Linked DNA regions of Rubrivirga marina. The main gene of each other region encodes a partner of the protein of the gene in region 2 in a complex. Links are inferred from orthologs where the notes say so. Each region holds a gene or a part of one and is shown on either strand. Other genes may lie near its edges. The genes, in order: nuoH and BSZ37_RS14885.

Region 1 (8,006 bases), 3.2 Mb from region 2 along the record:
TCTACGGCGACGGCCTCACGATCCACACGACGCTCGACTGGCGGATGCAGCAGGCCGCGCAGGAGTCGGCCCGGAAGTTCGGCGACGCGCTCCAGACCGTCGCGGACGTGGAGTGGGGGCGGTCGACCGCCTCCGTCCTCGGCTCGACGACGGCGCCGTACTACCGCGCGGCCTCGCAGACGGCCCCGTTCGAGCGGTTCTGGACGCTCCGCCGCGACGCCGCCAACGCCTTTATCCGCGACACCGAGGCCTACCGCCGTGCCGTCACCGCGGGCGAGGCCGAGGACACCGTGCTGGAGCGCCTCCGCGGTGACCGCGCGTTCCTGGACTCGCTCCGCCAGCACAAGATGCGGCTGGAAGTGGCGATGACGGCCGTCGAGCCCGAGACCGGCCACGTCAAGGTGTGGATCGGGAGCCGCGACTTCGAGCGGTCGGCCTACGACCACGTGGCGCGGGCGCGCCGCCAGCCGGGCTCGACGTTCAAGCCGTTCCTCTACGCCCGCGCCCTCGAAGAGGGCTTCCGCCCCGACGACACGCTCCCGGACCGCGACGTCTCGATCGAGATGCCCGACGGCGTGGTCTGGCAGCCGACGAACGCGAGCGGGTCGGCCTCGGGGCAGGAGGTGAGCCTCCGCGACGGCCTCGTGTACTCGAAGAACACGATCGCCGCGCAGCTGGTGCAGGAGGTCGGCGCGCGGGACCTCGCGCGGACGGCCCGGCGCCTCGGCGTGCGGAGCGAGCTCGAGGCGGTCCCGTCGCTGGCGCTCGGCACGAGCGACGTGTCGCTTCTCGAGATGACGGCGGCCTACGCCACGATCGCGGCCGGCGGCGTCCGCCACCCGCCCGTCGTCGTGACGCACATCACGGACCGCGACGGCCACGAGGTCGCTCGGTTCGAGCCCGAGGCCGAGCGGGCGCTCGACCCGGACGTCGACGTCGCGCTCCTCGACATGATGCGCGGCGTGATCGACCAGGGGACCGGCACGCAGGTCCGCACGGCGTTCGCCGCGCGGGGCGACCTCGCGGGCAAGACCGGCACCACACAGGACGGCGCCGACGGCTGGTTCCTCCTCATGCGGCCCGACCTCGTGACCGGCGCCTGGGTCGGGTTCGACGACCCCCGCGTCACGTTCCGCAGCTCGTACTGGGGCCAGGGCGGCCACAACGCGCTTCGCGTCGTGGGCGACTTCAACCGGGCGCTCCAGAGCGCGAATCTCGTCGACACCGGTCTCGCGTTCCCGACGCCCGAAGAGGCCGACGACGCGGGGCCGGGGCTCTGGGCCCGCTTCACGCGTTGGGTCGGCGACGCGACGAGCGACTGGTTCGAGGGCGCCGACGTGCCCGAGGACTACGGCCCGCGCACGCCCGGCCGGCCCGGCCCCGACTACGACGAGATCGACGACCGGCCGCCGCGCCGTGACGACGGCCGCCGCGACGACGTGTTCGCCGAGAACGCCGAGTGGCTGGACGACGCCTGGGCCGAGCTCGACCGGATCGACGACCCGTTCCTCCGCGAGGCCGCCCGTCAGGTTCTCGAGGGCGCCGCCCGCGAGATCCGCCGCAACGGGTGGCGCGACGGCTGGTCCGACCGCGTCGAGCGCGCGCAGGAACGGGCGATGGCGCGCGCCCAGCGCGAGATCGAGCGCGGCGCCGACGACGCCCTCCGCCGGGAGGGCCTGGCCGACGTCGAGGTCTTCGAGGACTCCGGCGACACGGACGGCGGTGTCTTCGCCGACGAACTGGACGACGCGCCCGGCATCGAGATGACGCCACTGGAGGACGCGCCGGTCGCCCCGCCGCCGGCAGAGCCCGACCCGCGGTACCCGGGTCGCGAGCGCGTCCCCGACGCCGACGGCCGGATCGGCTGGTAGCCCCGCCCGCCTCGGCGCCGAGGCGGGCCAAGTCCGGCGACCCGCGCTAGGTTCTGGGCCCTCGCCCCCCTGGCCATGTCCGAGACCGATCCCGAGGCCGACGTCCGCGCGGCCATCCACGCCCTCCTCCACGACTGGGTGGACTCGTCGCCGGAGGCGACCGAGCGGTTCCTCGGCGCCGTCCGCCCGTCGTTCACCGGCTACGGCACTGGGCCCGGCGACTACTACGCCGACGCGGGCGAGCTCCGGGAGATGGTCGTCCGCGAGCACGCGGGCATGTCGTACCCGTTCACGCTCGACATCCCGTGGACGACGGTCCACGTCCTCAGCGAGACGGCGGCCGTCGCCGTCGGCGAGATCGCCGTCACCATCGAGCTCCCCGACGAGACGGTCGTCGAGCGGCCCCGCTTCACGTTCGCGCTCCGCCGCGAAGGGGGGCGGTGGATGCTCGCCCACTTCCACTTCTCGGTCCCCGACGCGATGCAGGAGGACCGGGACACGATGAACGACCTCCTCGACACGCGGACGCGCCAGCTCCAGGCCGAGGTCGAGCGGCGGACGGCCGAGCTGAACGCCGCCGTCGACGACCTCAAGGCGGCGCAGGCCCGGCTCGTGCAGCAGGAGAAGATGGCCAGCCTCGGACAGCTCACGGCCGGCATCGCCCACGAGATCAAGAACCCGCTCAACTTCGTGACCAACTTCGCCGGCCTCTCGGTCGAGCTGGTCGGCGACCTGGACCAGGTGGACGACCCCGAGGAGCGGGCCGAGATCCTCGCCGACCTCCGGACGAACGCGGAGAAGATCCAGAGCCACGGCCGCCGCGCGGACTCCATCGTCCGCGCGATGATGGCGCACGCGCGGAGCGGCAGTGGAAACCGCCAGACGGTCGTGCTCGACGACCTCGTGGCCGAGTACGCCGACCTCGCGTGGCACGGCCTGAAAGCCCGAAAGCCGAACGCGAAGGTGGAGGTCCGGCGCCAGCTGGCGGCCGAGGGCGCCGAGGTCGACATCGTGCCCGAGGAGATCGGCCGCGTCCTCATCAACCTCCTCGACAACGCCTTCGACGCCGTCGCCGAGCGCGCCGAGGCGGAGGGCTCCGGCTACGCGCCGACCGTGACCGTCTCGACGCGGCGCACGGACGGAGCCGTCGAGGTCCGCGTCACCGACAACGGGCCGGGCCTCCCGGAGGCCGTGCGCGGCCGTGTGTTCGAGCCGTTCTTCACCACCAAGCCGACGGGCGAGGGGACCGGCCTCGGGCTCTCGCTGGCCCACGAGGTCGTAGCGCAGGGGCACGGCGGGGCGCTGGAGGTCGAGGACGTCGAAGGCGAAGGTGCGACGTTCCTCGTCACGCTCCCGACGGGCTGAGGCGGGGGCTCGGGTGTGACCTCGGGGGGCGAAGGCGCGGCTTTGGGAGGGCCCACCACGCCTCCTCTCTGCCATGCGCCTCCTCCTCTTCATGTTCGTCGCCGGGAGCCTGTCCGGCTGCGTCGGCCTCGGCCTCGATGACCTCTACCGCGACGTCGAGCGGTGGGACCCCCGCACCTCCGACTCCCGGACCGACCGCTACGACAGGGACGTCCGCCGCGACGTCGACAGCTACCTCCGCGACGTCGACCGGGCCGTCCGCCTCGACCGACGGCAGGAGCAAGAGATCGGCCGGATCCTCGAAGACCGGGCCTACGACTTCACGCGTCGCTACGACCGCGACCGGTACGTCGAGTCCCCCTTCCCGCGTGACCGCGCCTCGTCCCGCGAGGCCGAGCGGTGGTGGGACGACACGGACCGCGCCATCGAGCGCCGCCTCGAGCGCCGTCAGCGTGACGCCTACCGCGAGTTCGTCCGCCGCTTCGACGACCGTCGCTATCGGGACCGCCGCGACACCCGCTGGGAGCGCCGTGACCGCGACGACGACGACTGGGACGACGACGACTGGGACGACGATTGAGCCCGCCGCCTCGGTCCGCCCCCGGGCCTTGGCCTGACGTCGAGAAACCCGTAGGGGCACACCGGCGGTGTGCCCCTACGGGATCGAATCGCCGAACGGATCGCCGAGGCGGGCCTAGCCGACGAGCAGCTGGTAGCCGGCCACGAGGAGGGCGATCACGAGGATGTTCGCGATCGAGATCGGCAGCATGTACTTCCAGCCGAGGTTCATCAGCTGGTTGTACTTGAAGCGCGGGAGCGTCCAGCGGATCCAGATGAAGCAGAAGGCGAAGAACGAGACCTTCGCCAGGAAGACCGCCACCTGCAGGACCGTCAAGAACGCGCCGCCGAGGCCGAGCCACTCGATCAGGAAGACCTCACCGGGGATCAGATAGCCGCCCATGAAGAGCGTCGCGATGAGGAGCGACGCCATCCACAGGTTGACGTACTCGGCCAGGAAGAACATCCCGAACTTCATCCCCGAGTACTCCGTGTGGTAGCCGCCCACGAGCTCCTGCTCGGCCTCCGGGAGGTCGAACGGTGCCCGGTTCGTCTCGGCGAGCGCGCAGACGCTGAAGATGATGAACCCGACCGGGTTGCGGAAGATGTTCCAGCCGAAGAAGCTCCCGAGGTGGTTCTGGCTCTCGACGATGTCGAACAGGCTGAGGCTGCCCGAGTAGAGCACGACTGAGAGGGCCGCCGCGCCCATCGCCAGCTCGTACGAGATCATCTGGGCGCTCGACCGGAGCCCGCCGAGGAGCGAGTACTTCGAGTTCGAGCTCCACCCGGCCAGCGTCACGCCGTAGACCGAGATCGACGTCATGGCGAGCACGACGAGCAGGCTCACGCTGATGTCGGCGATCGCGAGCGGGTCGCCGCTGGGCGTCCGCGCCCAAGGGATCAGCGCGCCCGTGCTCATGGCGATGACCACCATCAGGACCGGGGCCAGGCTGTGGATAAACTCGTTCCCCTGCGCCGGCACGATGTTCTCCTTGAACATCAGCTTGAACACGTCGGCGAACGACTGGAAGAAGCCGCCGGGCCCGACGCGGTTCGGTCCGGACCGCTCCTGGATGAACGCCGACACCTTCCGCTCGGCGTAGACGAGCGTCGAGGCGACGATGAGGAAGAAGTTGAGCATCAGGAAGATGACGATCGGCAGATCGAGCACTTCCCAGATGGCGGCGGCGGCGTCCATTCGAACGGAGAGCGTGGGGCGTGGAGCGTAGGAAGGCTACGCGCGTTCCCCGGGTCGTGTCACCCCGGGGAGCGGAAGGACGAAGGATCTTCGCGCCCGCTCGGGATGGCAAGGGGTGAGGGACCCACTGGCGTCGGTCGCCAGCGGGGGAGAAAGAACGGGGGGCCCCGCCTCGGGGAGTCCGCGGGCGGACGAGGCGGAGGGGGCTAGGCGTCGAGCTCGGCCGGCGCGTCGGCCGTCTCGAGCGGGACGCCGAGCATCGACATCGCGCCGTGCGTGGCGCCCGAGAACTCCGGCCGCGCGGCGACCTCGTCCATGATCTTCGCAGGCGACTTGTACGAGAGGTCGAACCCGACCTCCTTGGCCACCTGCGGGATCGTGGCCCAGCCGGGGAGGCAGTCGACCTGGTTGGCCTCGTCGTGCCAGCGGTCGAAGGGCGTCCCGACGCGGTCGTTCCGGCTCTGGCCGGTCCCGAGCGCCATCAGGAGCGAGCGGTTCATGGCCTTGACCATCTTGGCCGGCCGGAGCAGCTGCGCGCGCCCGTCCTCGTTGACGTAGGTGCCGAGCGTCTCGACCGACATCGTGATCGGGAGCGTGACCGTCGCCGAGGTCTGGTTGGTCGTATGGGTCGAATGCAGAACGACCGGCGTGTCGCCGAGGTCGGCCGCCGAGAGGACGCCGGCCGCGACCGGGTCGTCCTGGAGCACGTACACGAGCGACGCGCTGGCGACGGCGCCCGCGAGGAGGGCGGGGTCGACGGGCTGCAGGCCGAGGCGCTCGCAGCCGGCCGTGTTCGGGGCCGGGTCGGAGGAGTGGAGCCAGTCGTCGCCGTCCCACTCGCCGCGGCGGTCGATAAAGCGCGGGGCCTCGGCCCCGACGGCCTCGGCGAGCCGCTGGAGGAGGTAGTTGTCCTCGACCGTCGCGTACGCCGAGCCGAGGAAGAGCACGTTCGAGCCGGCGTCCTTGAGGAGCTGGCCGGCCTCCCGCGCCGCGGCCTCCCACGTCGTCGGGCGGCCGTGGATCTGCGGACCCGAGGCGCGGTCCTCGTTGTACGTCTTGAACACGAGCCGGGCCGCGTCGGGCATCCAGTACTCGTTGACGTCGAGGTTCTCGCGCGGCGTGATCCGGAGGACCTGGTTGTTCTTGGTCCACACGTCGACGTTGATCCCCTTGCCGCCGAAGTCGGAGACGGTCGGGGTGTGGGCCATCTCCCAGACGCGCGCCTGGAACCGGAAGTAGTCCTCCGTCAGCGCGCCGACGGGGCAGATGTCGGCCGTGCACATCGAGTAGGCGTCGTCGAACACCTGGCCCGGCGCCGTCATCGGGTGGTTCTTGTCGCCCCGGTTGATGATCGTGAGCTGGTGCGTCTCGGTGATCTCGGCCGTGAAGCGCGTGCACCGCGTGCAGTTGATGCACCGCTCGGCGTCGAGGACCACGTTGGGCCCGAGCTGGACGCGCTTCGGCTTGTGGACCTTCTCGAACTCGAAGCGGCTCCCCTCCGGGCCGTACTTGTAGGCCTGGATCTGGAGCGGGCACTGGCCGGCCTGGTCGCAGATCGGGCAGTCCAGCGGGTGGTTCGCCAGCATGATCTCGAGGTTGTCGGCCTGGGCGGCGGCGACCTCCTCGGAGTCGTTCTGGGTGTGGACCACCATCCCCTCGGTGACGTCGAGCGCGCAGCTCGGCATCAGCTTCGGGAAGTAGTTGATCTTGGGGTTGCCGTCGTCGTCGAGGACCGGCTCCTTCGTCTCCCGGTCCATCATCGGCGTGCCGGCCTTCACGAGGCACTGGCGGCAGTTGGCCGGGACCGAGAGCGACGGGTGGTAGCAGAAGTGGGGGATCTCGGTGCCCTCGTCGAGGCAGAGCTGGAGCAGCTTCTGCCCCGGCTCGAACTCGTGAGCCTTCCCGTCGATGATGACCTGCGGCATGGATGCGGAGTGCGTCGTGCGGAGTGCGTGCGGTGGGGCGGACTTAGGCGGGCGCGGTGCCGGGCGCGCGGTCGGCGGCCTCGGCCAGCTCGGCGCCGAGGGCCGTTAGGACGAGCGTCTGCTTGGGCTCGGTGATCGCGGCGACCTCGTCCTCCGACGCCCCGCCATCCTCGGCGTAGTGCCGCTGGTCCTCGACGGAGGTCGTCTCGACCTCGAGCGTGCCGGCCACGCGGACGGTCTGCCCGGAGACGTCCTTCGGGAAGGTGAACACGTAGCTCTCGGTCTCGTCGCGCGGCACGTTGACGCGGACGGTCTGGCCGGCGTCGTTCGAGAACGTGAGCCAGCAGCCGGCCATCTGACAGACCTCGCGGGCCACGCCCTCGACGACGACCGTCTTGCCGGCGTACGCGTCGGGGTTGGCGATGAGCTCGTCCGGCGACAGGGCCGCGCCGTCGGGCACGGTCTCGCCAAAGGCGACGTCCGAGGGCTCGGCCACGCCCGCCTCGGTGGCGTCGTCGGCGGGCGCCTCCGCCGGGTCGGCGCAGGCGCCGAGGCCGAGGAGGGCGATCAGGAGGAGGGAGCGCGTCATGGGGACGGGGCGCCGGCGGTCGGCGCAGCGGGCTAGGTGGTCGGGACGCCGGTGGGGGTGAGCTCGCCGGTCTCCTCGGTCGCGCCGTCGCCCGAGACGTCGGCGCCGGCGAAGGAGGTCGGCTTGCACTTGGCCTCGAACTCGTCGCGGAAGCGGCGGATGCCCCAGCGGACGGGCCACGCGGCGGCGTCGGCGAGGGCGCAGACGGTCCGGCCCTCCATCTGGTCGCAGAGGTCGAGCAGGAGGTCGAGGTCGCGCGTGTAGCCGTTCCCCTCGTCGATCCGGTGGAGCAGCTTCTCCATCCAGCCCGTCCCGTCGCGGCACGGCGTGCACTGGCCGCAGGACTCGTGGTGGTAGAAGTGGGCGATCCGGCGCGTGAAGCTCACCATGTCGGTGTCCTCATCCAGGAAACACAGGCCCGCCGTGCCCATCGAGGAGCCCGCCTCACGGAGCGTCTCGGCGTCCATCGTGGCCGGCTCGGCCATCTCCCACGTGAGCGG
Region 2 (8,037 bases):
CGGCGTCGGGCCAGCCATGGCGTCGGGGAGCCACACGAAGAGCGGGATCTGCGCGCTCTTACCGGTCGCCCCGATCAGCAGGAGGACCGTCACCCAGAACCCGGTGCCGCCGGCGAAGAGCGCGAGCGTCTCGGGCTGGAGCAGCGTCGCGAAGTCGAGCCCGAACGGCCCCTGCGTCGCGTCCGTGACCGTCTTGAAGATGATGAACATCGCCAGGAGGAAGGCGAAGTCGCCCACGCGGTTGACGATGAACGCCTTGTTGGCCGCCGCCGAGTTCTTGAGGTCGGTGTACCAGAACCCGATGAGGAGGTAGCTGCACAGCCCGACGCCCTCCCACCCGAGGAACAGGACCGGCAGGCTCTCCGCGAGCACCAGGTTGAGCATCGCGAAGATGAACAGGTTCAGGTACGCGAAGAACCGCCAGTACCCGGAGTCCCCGTGCATGTACCCGATCGAGTACAGGTGGATGAGCGAGCCGACCCCCGTGACGATCATCGTCATGAGCAGCGAGAGCTCGTCGATCCGGTAGGCGAAGTCGACCCGGAGGTCGCCGGCCGTCATCCACGTGAAGTAGCGGACGACCTCGGCCCCCTCGAAGCCGAAGAACAGCATGCAGGTCACCGCGAACGGGACGGCGACGGCGGCCAGCGCCAGCCCGCCGAGCAGCCACTCCTGCTTCCGGTAGGCGGGCGAGAACAGGCCCATCATCCCGTTGAACGCCGCCACCAGGATCGGCGGGAGGAGGATGAGCCGGACGAGGAGTTCCATCGGAGGGACGCGGGACTGGGGACTAGGGACTGGTGGGGATGCGGCGGCCGGGGTCCCTAGTCCCCAGCCGCCAGTCCCGGGGCGCTAGCCCCTAAACAGTCGGAGCTCGTCGACGTTGATCGTGAGCTTGTTGCGGAACATGGCGATCACGATGGCGAGGCCGACGGCGGCCTCGGCCGCGGCGACACTCATCACGAAGAAGACCAGGATCTGGCCGTCGACGTCGCCGAACGCCTGGCTGAAGGCGACGAGCGTGAGGTTCACCGCGTTCAGCATGAGCTCGATGCTCAGGAACACGACGATCACGTTCCGCCGGAGGAGCACGCCGAGCACGCCGATCGTGAAGAGCACGGCGCTCAGCGAGAGGTACCAGGTGAGATCCATGGGGAGCGGTCGGGGTGGCCAACGACCGCCCGAGGCGGCCGGGGCAGCGCGTCAGACGAAGCGCTTCTTGGCGAGGAGGACGGCGCCGATGGTCGCCGCCAGCAGGAGGGCACCGACGATCTCGAGCGTGAAGGCGTGCCGCGTCAGGAGCGCGACGCCGATCTGCTCGACCGACGTCGGGTCGAGGGGCACGACGGCGACCTCGCCCTCGTCGATCACGGCGGCGTCGCCCTCCGGCCCGACGACGACGGCCTCATCCACGGGGTCGACGACGGCCACGGGCACGTCGGTGGGCGTCGGGAAGACGTCGATCTGCTCGGCGACGGCCGTCAGCAGGAGGGCCAGGACGGCGACGCCCCCCACAAACGCCACGGCCCGCTGCCACGTGAAGGCGCTCAGCCGCGGCGTCTCCTCCAGGTTGAGGAGCATGATCACGAACAGGAACAGGACCATGATGGCCCCGGCGTAGACCAGGATCTGGACGACCCCGATGAACGTCGCGTTCAGCGTGAGGTAGAGGCACGCGATGGCGAGCATCGTCTGGACCATCCAGAGCGCGCTGGCGACCGGGCTCCGCGAGATGAGCATGCCGAGCGAGCCGGCCACCGCGAACACGGCGAACACGAAGAAGAGGAACGTCTCCACGGGTCGGGGTGAGAGGGAGCCTGGGTCCGGGCAGAGGGCGCCCGGTGAGGGGCCGCCAAGATACCGGCCCTCCTCCGACGCGGACAACCGAGCGGCGATCCCCGCGGGATCTCTCGGTGAAGAGCCGCGCCGGCCGGCCCACGCCCCCCCTTGAGGCCGCCCCGGGCGCGCCGACGCAACCGGACGCGCCTCCGCCCCGTCTATCTTCGCCACGCATGGACGCCCCGGCTCCCCCCTCCTCTCCGACTCGCGGGCGGCGCGTCCGCAAGCGCGACCTCGTGATCCCGGTCGCGCTGAGCCTCACGGCCGTCGGCATCATCCTGTGGGCCACGTGGGAGCCCGGGGCCTTCGCGCTCGTCCGGTCCTCGTTCAACCCGTGGATCTTCCTGGGCGCGATCGGCGCGCTCGGCCTGCAGATCACGGCGGGCGGGCTCCGGCTCCGGCACGTCTCTCGCGGGGCCCTCACGGTGAAGGGCGGGCTCCGGGCCCAGCTCACGTGGGACTTCATGTCGGCCGTGACGCCGTCGGCGATGGGGGGCGCCCCGTTCGCGGCGTTCTTCATCGCCAAGGAGAACGGCGCGGCCTACGGCCAGGTCACGGCGCTCATGCTGTTCACGATGCTCATGGACCAGCTCTGGTTCGCGACGCTCATCGTGATCCTGTACGTGTCGGCGATCTGGCTGCCGGTCTTCCCGACGGCCCTCGGCGCGGCCGGCATCGGGACCGTGGCGGCCTACCTCGGCGGGATGCTCATCTACATCGCGTTCTTCGCCTACGCCACGCTCGTCAAGCCCGAGATCCTGGAGCGGTTTGCCAACTGGGTCGTCAGGTTCAAGTGGCTCCGGCGCTTCGAGCCGACCGTCCGGCGCGAGACGAAGAAGCTCCGCCACCAGGCGAGGGTCCTCCGCGGGCAGCCCCTGTCGTTCTACCTCAAGGGCGCCGGCTACACGCTGATGTACTGGCTCGGGCGATACGGCATCGTGTTCCTGGTCGCCCTCAGCTTCTGGCGCGAGTTCCGGCACGTGCTGTTCGTGATGCGGACGGCCGGCCTGTGGCTCGCCGGCCTCGCCATGCCGACGCCCGGAGGCTCGGGTGGAATCGAGGCGCTCTACGTCCTGTACCTCGCCCCCCTCCTCCCGCCCGGGTACGGCGGACCGGCGCTGCTGGCGTGGCGGGCGGTCGCCTACTACGGGGTCCTCGCCATCGGCCTCGTCGTCGCGGGCAGTGCCGTCCGCGCCCTGCTCGCCGGCGAGACGCCGCCCGAGCAGCCGGTGCCCGACCTCGGGGAGGCCTCGGACGCGCCGCCCCGGCCCACCTCGGTGACCGCGTGAGCGTCCCCCGCCCCGTTCCCGACCGCCGCGCCGAGGCCGACCGGTTCGACCTCCGCAAGGTCCACCCGGTCCTCCGGTTCGGCTCCGCCTCGGACCGCTACGCGGCGTGGATCGACCAGGTCTACCCTCGCGACGTGTGGGCCGGCGAGGTCACGACGCGCAAGAAGTCGGTCGGCGGGCAGGCCTTCGAAGAGCGGCTCCTGCCCGTGGCGTCGGTCGAGGACTACTTCCTGCACTTCGGCGTCCTCGAGATCGACTTCACGTACTACCGGCCGCTGGTCGAGGCGACCGGCAAGCCGTCGCCCCAGCTCTTCACGCTGGAGCACTACTCGGACGCCGCGCCGCCCAACGCGCGGTTCTTGCTGAAGGCGCCGCAGCAATACGTCGCCCGCCGGCTCCGGCGGAAGGTCGACGGGCGCTGGGCCTACGTGGAGAATCCCGACTACCTCGATCCGAAGGGGTTCACGGACCAGTTCCTCGTGCCGGCGCAGAAGAAGCTGGGCGTGAAGCTCGCCGGTGTCATCCTCGAACAATCCTACGAGCGGGCGGCCGAGAGCCCGGACCCCGACGAGTTCGTGGCGGAGTGGGACCGCTTTATCGCCGAGGTGCCCAACGACGCGGCGTACCACCTCGAGGTCCGCTCGTCGCACCTCCTGTCGCCCGCCTACCTCGAGTGGCTCGCGAACCGCGACCTCGGGTTCTGCTTCTCACACTGGCAGTGGCTCCCTCCGATCATCGACCAGTGGCGGCTCGTGAATGAGCGGTTCACCTCAGGCTCGGGCGAGGCCGTGCTCCGGCTCGTCCAGCCGCGCGACATGGACTACGCCGAGTCCTGGCGGCGGGCCTACCCGTTCGACGGTCCGGCCGCTGGTCTCAGCGATACGCGCGACGCGAACCGGATGATCGACGAGGCGACGGCGCTGATGTACCAGGCCGTCGAGGCCGGCGTCGTGCTCAACGTCGTCGGCAACAACCGGGCGTGGGGCAACACGCCCGACCTCTGCCGGACGCTCGCCCACCGGTTCCTGGACTTCGCAGAGCGGAAGGGGGCGTAGGGCTCGCCTGCGGTTCGCGGGGGCGACGAGGGGGAATATGGAACGGGCAGCGAGTGCCCGACAGATACCGGTCCGGCCGCCTCGGGCGCGGGGGCGCCGAGGCAGGCGGAGTCGGGACCCGGGGTCCGACCGCTAGGCGGCGGCGGGCGGGAAGAGCGAGTAGATCGTCGCGACGGGCCGCTCCTCAGGCGCGTCCGGCGTCGGCTCCGCGGCCTCGGCCTGCGCCTCCGTGGCCTGCTCGGCGGCGACCTCGGCGCGGCGCTGGACGGCGGCGAGCTGAGCGACCTGCCGACGGAGCCGGCGCGCACGGCGGCGGGCCGAGCGGTTCAGGATCGAGTTGAGCTGGAGCCGGATGGCCTCGGTCGTCCGTGGGCCGATGCCCTCCAGGTCTTGGAGACGGCCATCGTGGGCTGCCCGCTCAAGTTCGGCGAGCGACTCGATACCGAGCTCATCGACGAGCCGCCGCGCGAGCCGCTCGCTCACGCCCGGAAGCGTGGCGAGGAGCGTGGCCGGGTCGTCGGCACGGAGGAGGCGGTCACGGAGGCCGATCCGTCCGGTCTCGACGTACTGGGCGATGTGGTGGGCAAGGCTCACGCCGATGCCGGGCAGCGACATGAGCGCGTCACGCCCGCCCTCGCCGTACAACCGCGCGACGGGCTCCTCGAGGTCGCGCACCATGGCCGCGGCCTGGAGGTAGGCCTGCACGCGGTACGGGTTCGGCTCGCCCTGGCGGACGAGGACCTCGGCCATCTGGTCGAGCGCCTCGGCGAGTTCGATGTTGGTCGGTCCGATCGGAGACATGGCTCTGGAGTCAATGTGGTCCAAGATCGGGAGCCCGAGTGCCACCGGTTTGTCACACGATTGACCCCGTGCGAGTGGGGCGATCCCTGGGGTCCCCGAGGTCGATCCGACCGCCATCGGAGCGCACCCGGCGGGGCCCCGCGGACGGCTCGGCGGAGCGCGAGTCGACCTCGCCCGCCTCGGCGCCGAGGCGAGACGGGTACACCACTCGATGTCCGGTTCACGCGGTTGGGGAAAGCGGGCGGGGCGGCATGGGACGCCGACGCCGGCGGTCCACCGTCGTCCCAGCGGCCTACTCGAACTGCTCGCGGAACGAGTCCATCTCAGCGCGCAGACGCTCGACTTCGGCTTCCAGCACCTCGACACGCTCTGCCAACGTCAGCCCGCCCGCGACCGGAACCGCCTCCTCTTCGGCCTCAGTGCTCGTGGCCGCGGCCTCGACCTCACCGGAGAGCGTGTGCGCGTAGCGATCCGTCGACTGGCCCGGCTCCCGCGGCAGACGCACGACGAGCGGGTCGTCGCGGTCGGACAGCATCCACAGCGCCTCTTCGGCGTCCTCCACGCTGGCGAAGTCGACGAGGCGGCTCGTCCGCGTGCGGATCTCGCCGGACGTCTGCGGCCCGCGGAGCATCAGCACGGCCAGAGCCGCCAGTTCGCGGCGCGACAAGTCGAGCGAGCGGTCGAGGTTGTGCCGGAACTTCGCGACCCGGTGCCCCGCCCCAGCCGACGTTCCCGCCAACCCGCGGCGCATGAGCCGCTCGGCGGCCTCCTTCACCTCGCGCTCCCCGTAGTCCGTCACCGGCTCACGCGACGATCTCTGGTTGCACGCGGCGACGAGCGCGTTCAGCGTGAGCGGGTACGCGTCAGGCGTGGCGAGGGCCTTCTCGACGAGCGCGCCGGCCACGCGCGTTTCGATCGGGTCGAGGGTGGGACGGGACATGCAGGGGTACGGGGTACGGGGTACGGGGTACGGGGTACGGAAAGTGCTCCTCCCCATCGCGGGATGCAACCGAGGCGCCAGACCGAGCGCGGCGTCCCGGTCGGCCCCGCTCAGGGCTCGGCGGACCCGGCCGTCTCGGCCACGGCGTCGGGGAACAGGCCGGCCCACGCCTCTGGCGGAGGGGCGACGACCGTGACGGGCTCCCGCTTCGTCGGGTGCTCGACGACCAGCCGGTAGGCGTGGAGCGCGACACCGCGGCCGTCAGCGAACGGAGTCTGGTTGCCATAACGGAAATCACCGAGAATCGGAGCGCCCAGCTCCGCCAGTTGGGCGCGGATCTGGTGCTTCCGGCCGGTGAGGAGCTCCACCTCGACGAGGCTCCGAGCGGAGTCGCGGGCGAGCGTTCGGTATCGGAGCGCCGCGCGCTGGCCCTCCCCCACCGGCACCACGTCGACGCTCCCCCCGCCGCCCTTGTCGATCGCGTCGACCCGCTCGGTCCACGCCCCGCCGTCGCCAGGGTCCCCCTCGACCACGGCGAGGTACCGCTTTTGCGGGACGCGGCGGCGGAACTGGTCGCTGAGGCGCGACGCCGCCTTCGACGTCCGCGCGAGCATCATGACGCCGCTCGCCGGCCGATCGAGGCGGTGGACGAGGCCGACGAACACGTTGCCGGGCTTGTCGAACCGCTCCTTGAGGTACGCCTTGGCGAGCGAGACGAGGTCCGGGTCGCCGGTCCGGTCGGCCTGCGTGAGGAGGCCGGGCGGCTTCGAGACGGCGAGGAGGTGATTGTCGAGGTAGAGCGGGTTCACGCCCCGGCGACGGCGCCCCACGCCGTGCGGTTCCGCTAGCTCCTGCGCCACTGGCGCATGCCGAGCACGGCCAACCCGACGACGCCCGTCACGACGCACGCGAGGTGGAGCAGGTCGAGGTCGACCGCTCCGAGCAGCGGGTTCGCCGCCGACACGGGCAGGAACGGCCGGAGATCCGAGTGCATGATCGCGTCGAGCCCGGTCTGCCCGAGCCCGCCGAGCACGCCCCCCACCAGTGCCGGCCCTGCCCGCCACTCCGCCGAGGCGGCCCCCCTCCTCCTCCCCACCCAGGCCACGAGCGCTCCGCACGCCGCGCCCGCGATCGTCGCCCCCGCCAGCGTGTGAAACGTCGCGTGGACCGGCGACCGGCCGGCGAGCAGGTTCACGACCGACTCCGCGTCGATCACGACGTTGGCCAGCACGAACGCCGCCAGCGACACCCGGCTCGGGGCGAGGCCCTTCAGCAACAGCCCCGGACCGAAGTGGAACGGCGTGACGGGCACTACGCCTCGTCTACCTCGACCTCCTCAGTGTGCCCCGGGATGGGCTTGCCGAAGAACCAGAGGACCGCCAGCAGGACGCCCGCCCCGAGCAGGAGTGAGAGCCACCACGGGAAGCCGAAGCCCGTCGGGATCGTCCCCAGCCCGATCGCCACGAGGCCCACGAGGAGCGCGTACGGCAACTGGGTCCGGACGTGCTCGATGTGGTCGCAGCCCGAGGCCATCGACGACAGAATCGTCGTGTCCGAGATCGGCGAGCAGTGGTCGCCCCAGACGGCGCCGGCGAGAACGCACGACACGGCCGAGTAGAGGAGGTAGAAGTGCTCCGGATCGGCGAGGCCGTTGGCGTCCATGACGCCCCACATTAGCTGGACCACGAGCGGCATGAGGATGCCCATGGTGCCCCACGACGTGCCGGTCGCGAACGCCGTGAGCGCGGCGAGGACGAAGATGAGGGCCGGGACGATGCCGGGCGGCAGCGCCGCGCTCAACGCCGTGCCGAGGTAGTCGCCCGTGTGGAGCACGTCGGTCGTCGCCGAGAGCGACCACGCGAGGACGAGGATGATCATGGCGAAGAGCATCGACTTGAGCCCTTCGTACCAGGAGTCGAGCGTCTCGTCGAGCGTCAGGATCCGCTGCCCGACCGACAGGAGCACGGCCGTGAGCACGCCTGCCAGCGACGACCACATCAGCGCCTTGTACGAGTCGGCGCTCCCGATGACCTCGCGGATTGTGTCGCCCTCCCCTGTGACCCACAGCCCGACGATCACCCCGAACACGAGGACGAGGACGGGCAGGATCGCG

What was found.
Region 1: the proteins of BSZ37_RS14885 (region 2) and nuoH are in contact, whole or in part, in a cryo-EM structure (PDB 7NYH), measured with the Escherichia coli proteins. The link is inferred for Rubrivirga marina from one-to-one orthologs.

Annotation. Positions count from the first base shown.
Region 1 is NZ_MQWD01000001.1:317,309-325,314, reverse strand. The notes cover bases 2,962-5,834. They hold nuoH (NADH-quinone oxidoreductase subunit NuoH), read right to left. Parts: upstream 4,993-5,834; coding sequence 3,931-4,992; downstream 2,962-3,930. Other genes in these bases: BSZ37_RS01260 (NADH-quinone oxidoreductase subunit G), read right to left, coding at 5,199-5,834; BSZ37_RS01270 (hypothetical protein), read left to right, coding at 3,310-3,816; BSZ37_RS01275 (sensor histidine kinase), read left to right, coding at 2,962-3,236. Also shown: BSZ37_RS01280 (penicillin-binding protein 1A), read left to right, coding at 1-1,871; more of BSZ37_RS01275, read left to right, coding at 1,947-2,961; more of BSZ37_RS01260, read right to left, coding at 5,835-6,917; BSZ37_RS01255 (DUF4920 domain-containing protein), read right to left, coding at 6,961-7,506; NADH-quinone oxidoreductase subunit NuoF, read right to left, coding at 7,539-8,006. UniProt on the Escherichia coli protein: NDH-1 shuttles electrons from NADH, via FMN and iron-sulfur (Fe-S) centers, to quinones in the respiratory chain. The immediate electron acceptor for the enzyme in this species is believed to be ubiquinone.
Region 2 is NZ_MQWD01000001.1:3,512,200-3,520,236, forward strand. The notes cover bases 1-2,904. They hold BSZ37_RS14885 (NADH-quinone oxidoreductase subunit J family protein), read right to left. Parts: upstream 1,798-2,904; coding sequence 1,204-1,797; downstream 1-1,203. Other genes in these bases: BSZ37_RS14875 (NADH-quinone oxidoreductase subunit L), read right to left, coding at 1-768; nuoK (NADH-quinone oxidoreductase subunit NuoK), read right to left, coding at 853-1,152; BSZ37_RS14890 (lysylphosphatidylglycerol synthase transmembrane domain-containing protein), read left to right, coding at 2,013-2,904. In the rest of the region: more of BSZ37_RS14890, read left to right, coding at 2,905-3,128; BSZ37_RS14895 (DUF72 domain-containing protein), read left to right, coding at 3,125-4,183; BSZ37_RS14900 (helix-hairpin-helix domain-containing protein), read right to left, coding at 4,316-4,984; BSZ37_RS14905 (YceH family protein), read right to left, coding at 5,277-5,924; BSZ37_RS14910 (RluA family pseudouridine synthase), read right to left, coding at 6,035-6,733; BSZ37_RS14915 (hypothetical protein), read right to left, coding at 6,769-7,236; BSZ37_RS14920 (Na+/H+ antiporter NhaC family protein), read right to left, coding at 7,236-8,037. UniProt on the Escherichia coli protein: NDH-1 shuttles electrons from NADH, via FMN and iron-sulfur (Fe-S) centers, to quinones in the respiratory chain. The immediate electron acceptor for the enzyme in this species is believed to be ubiquinone.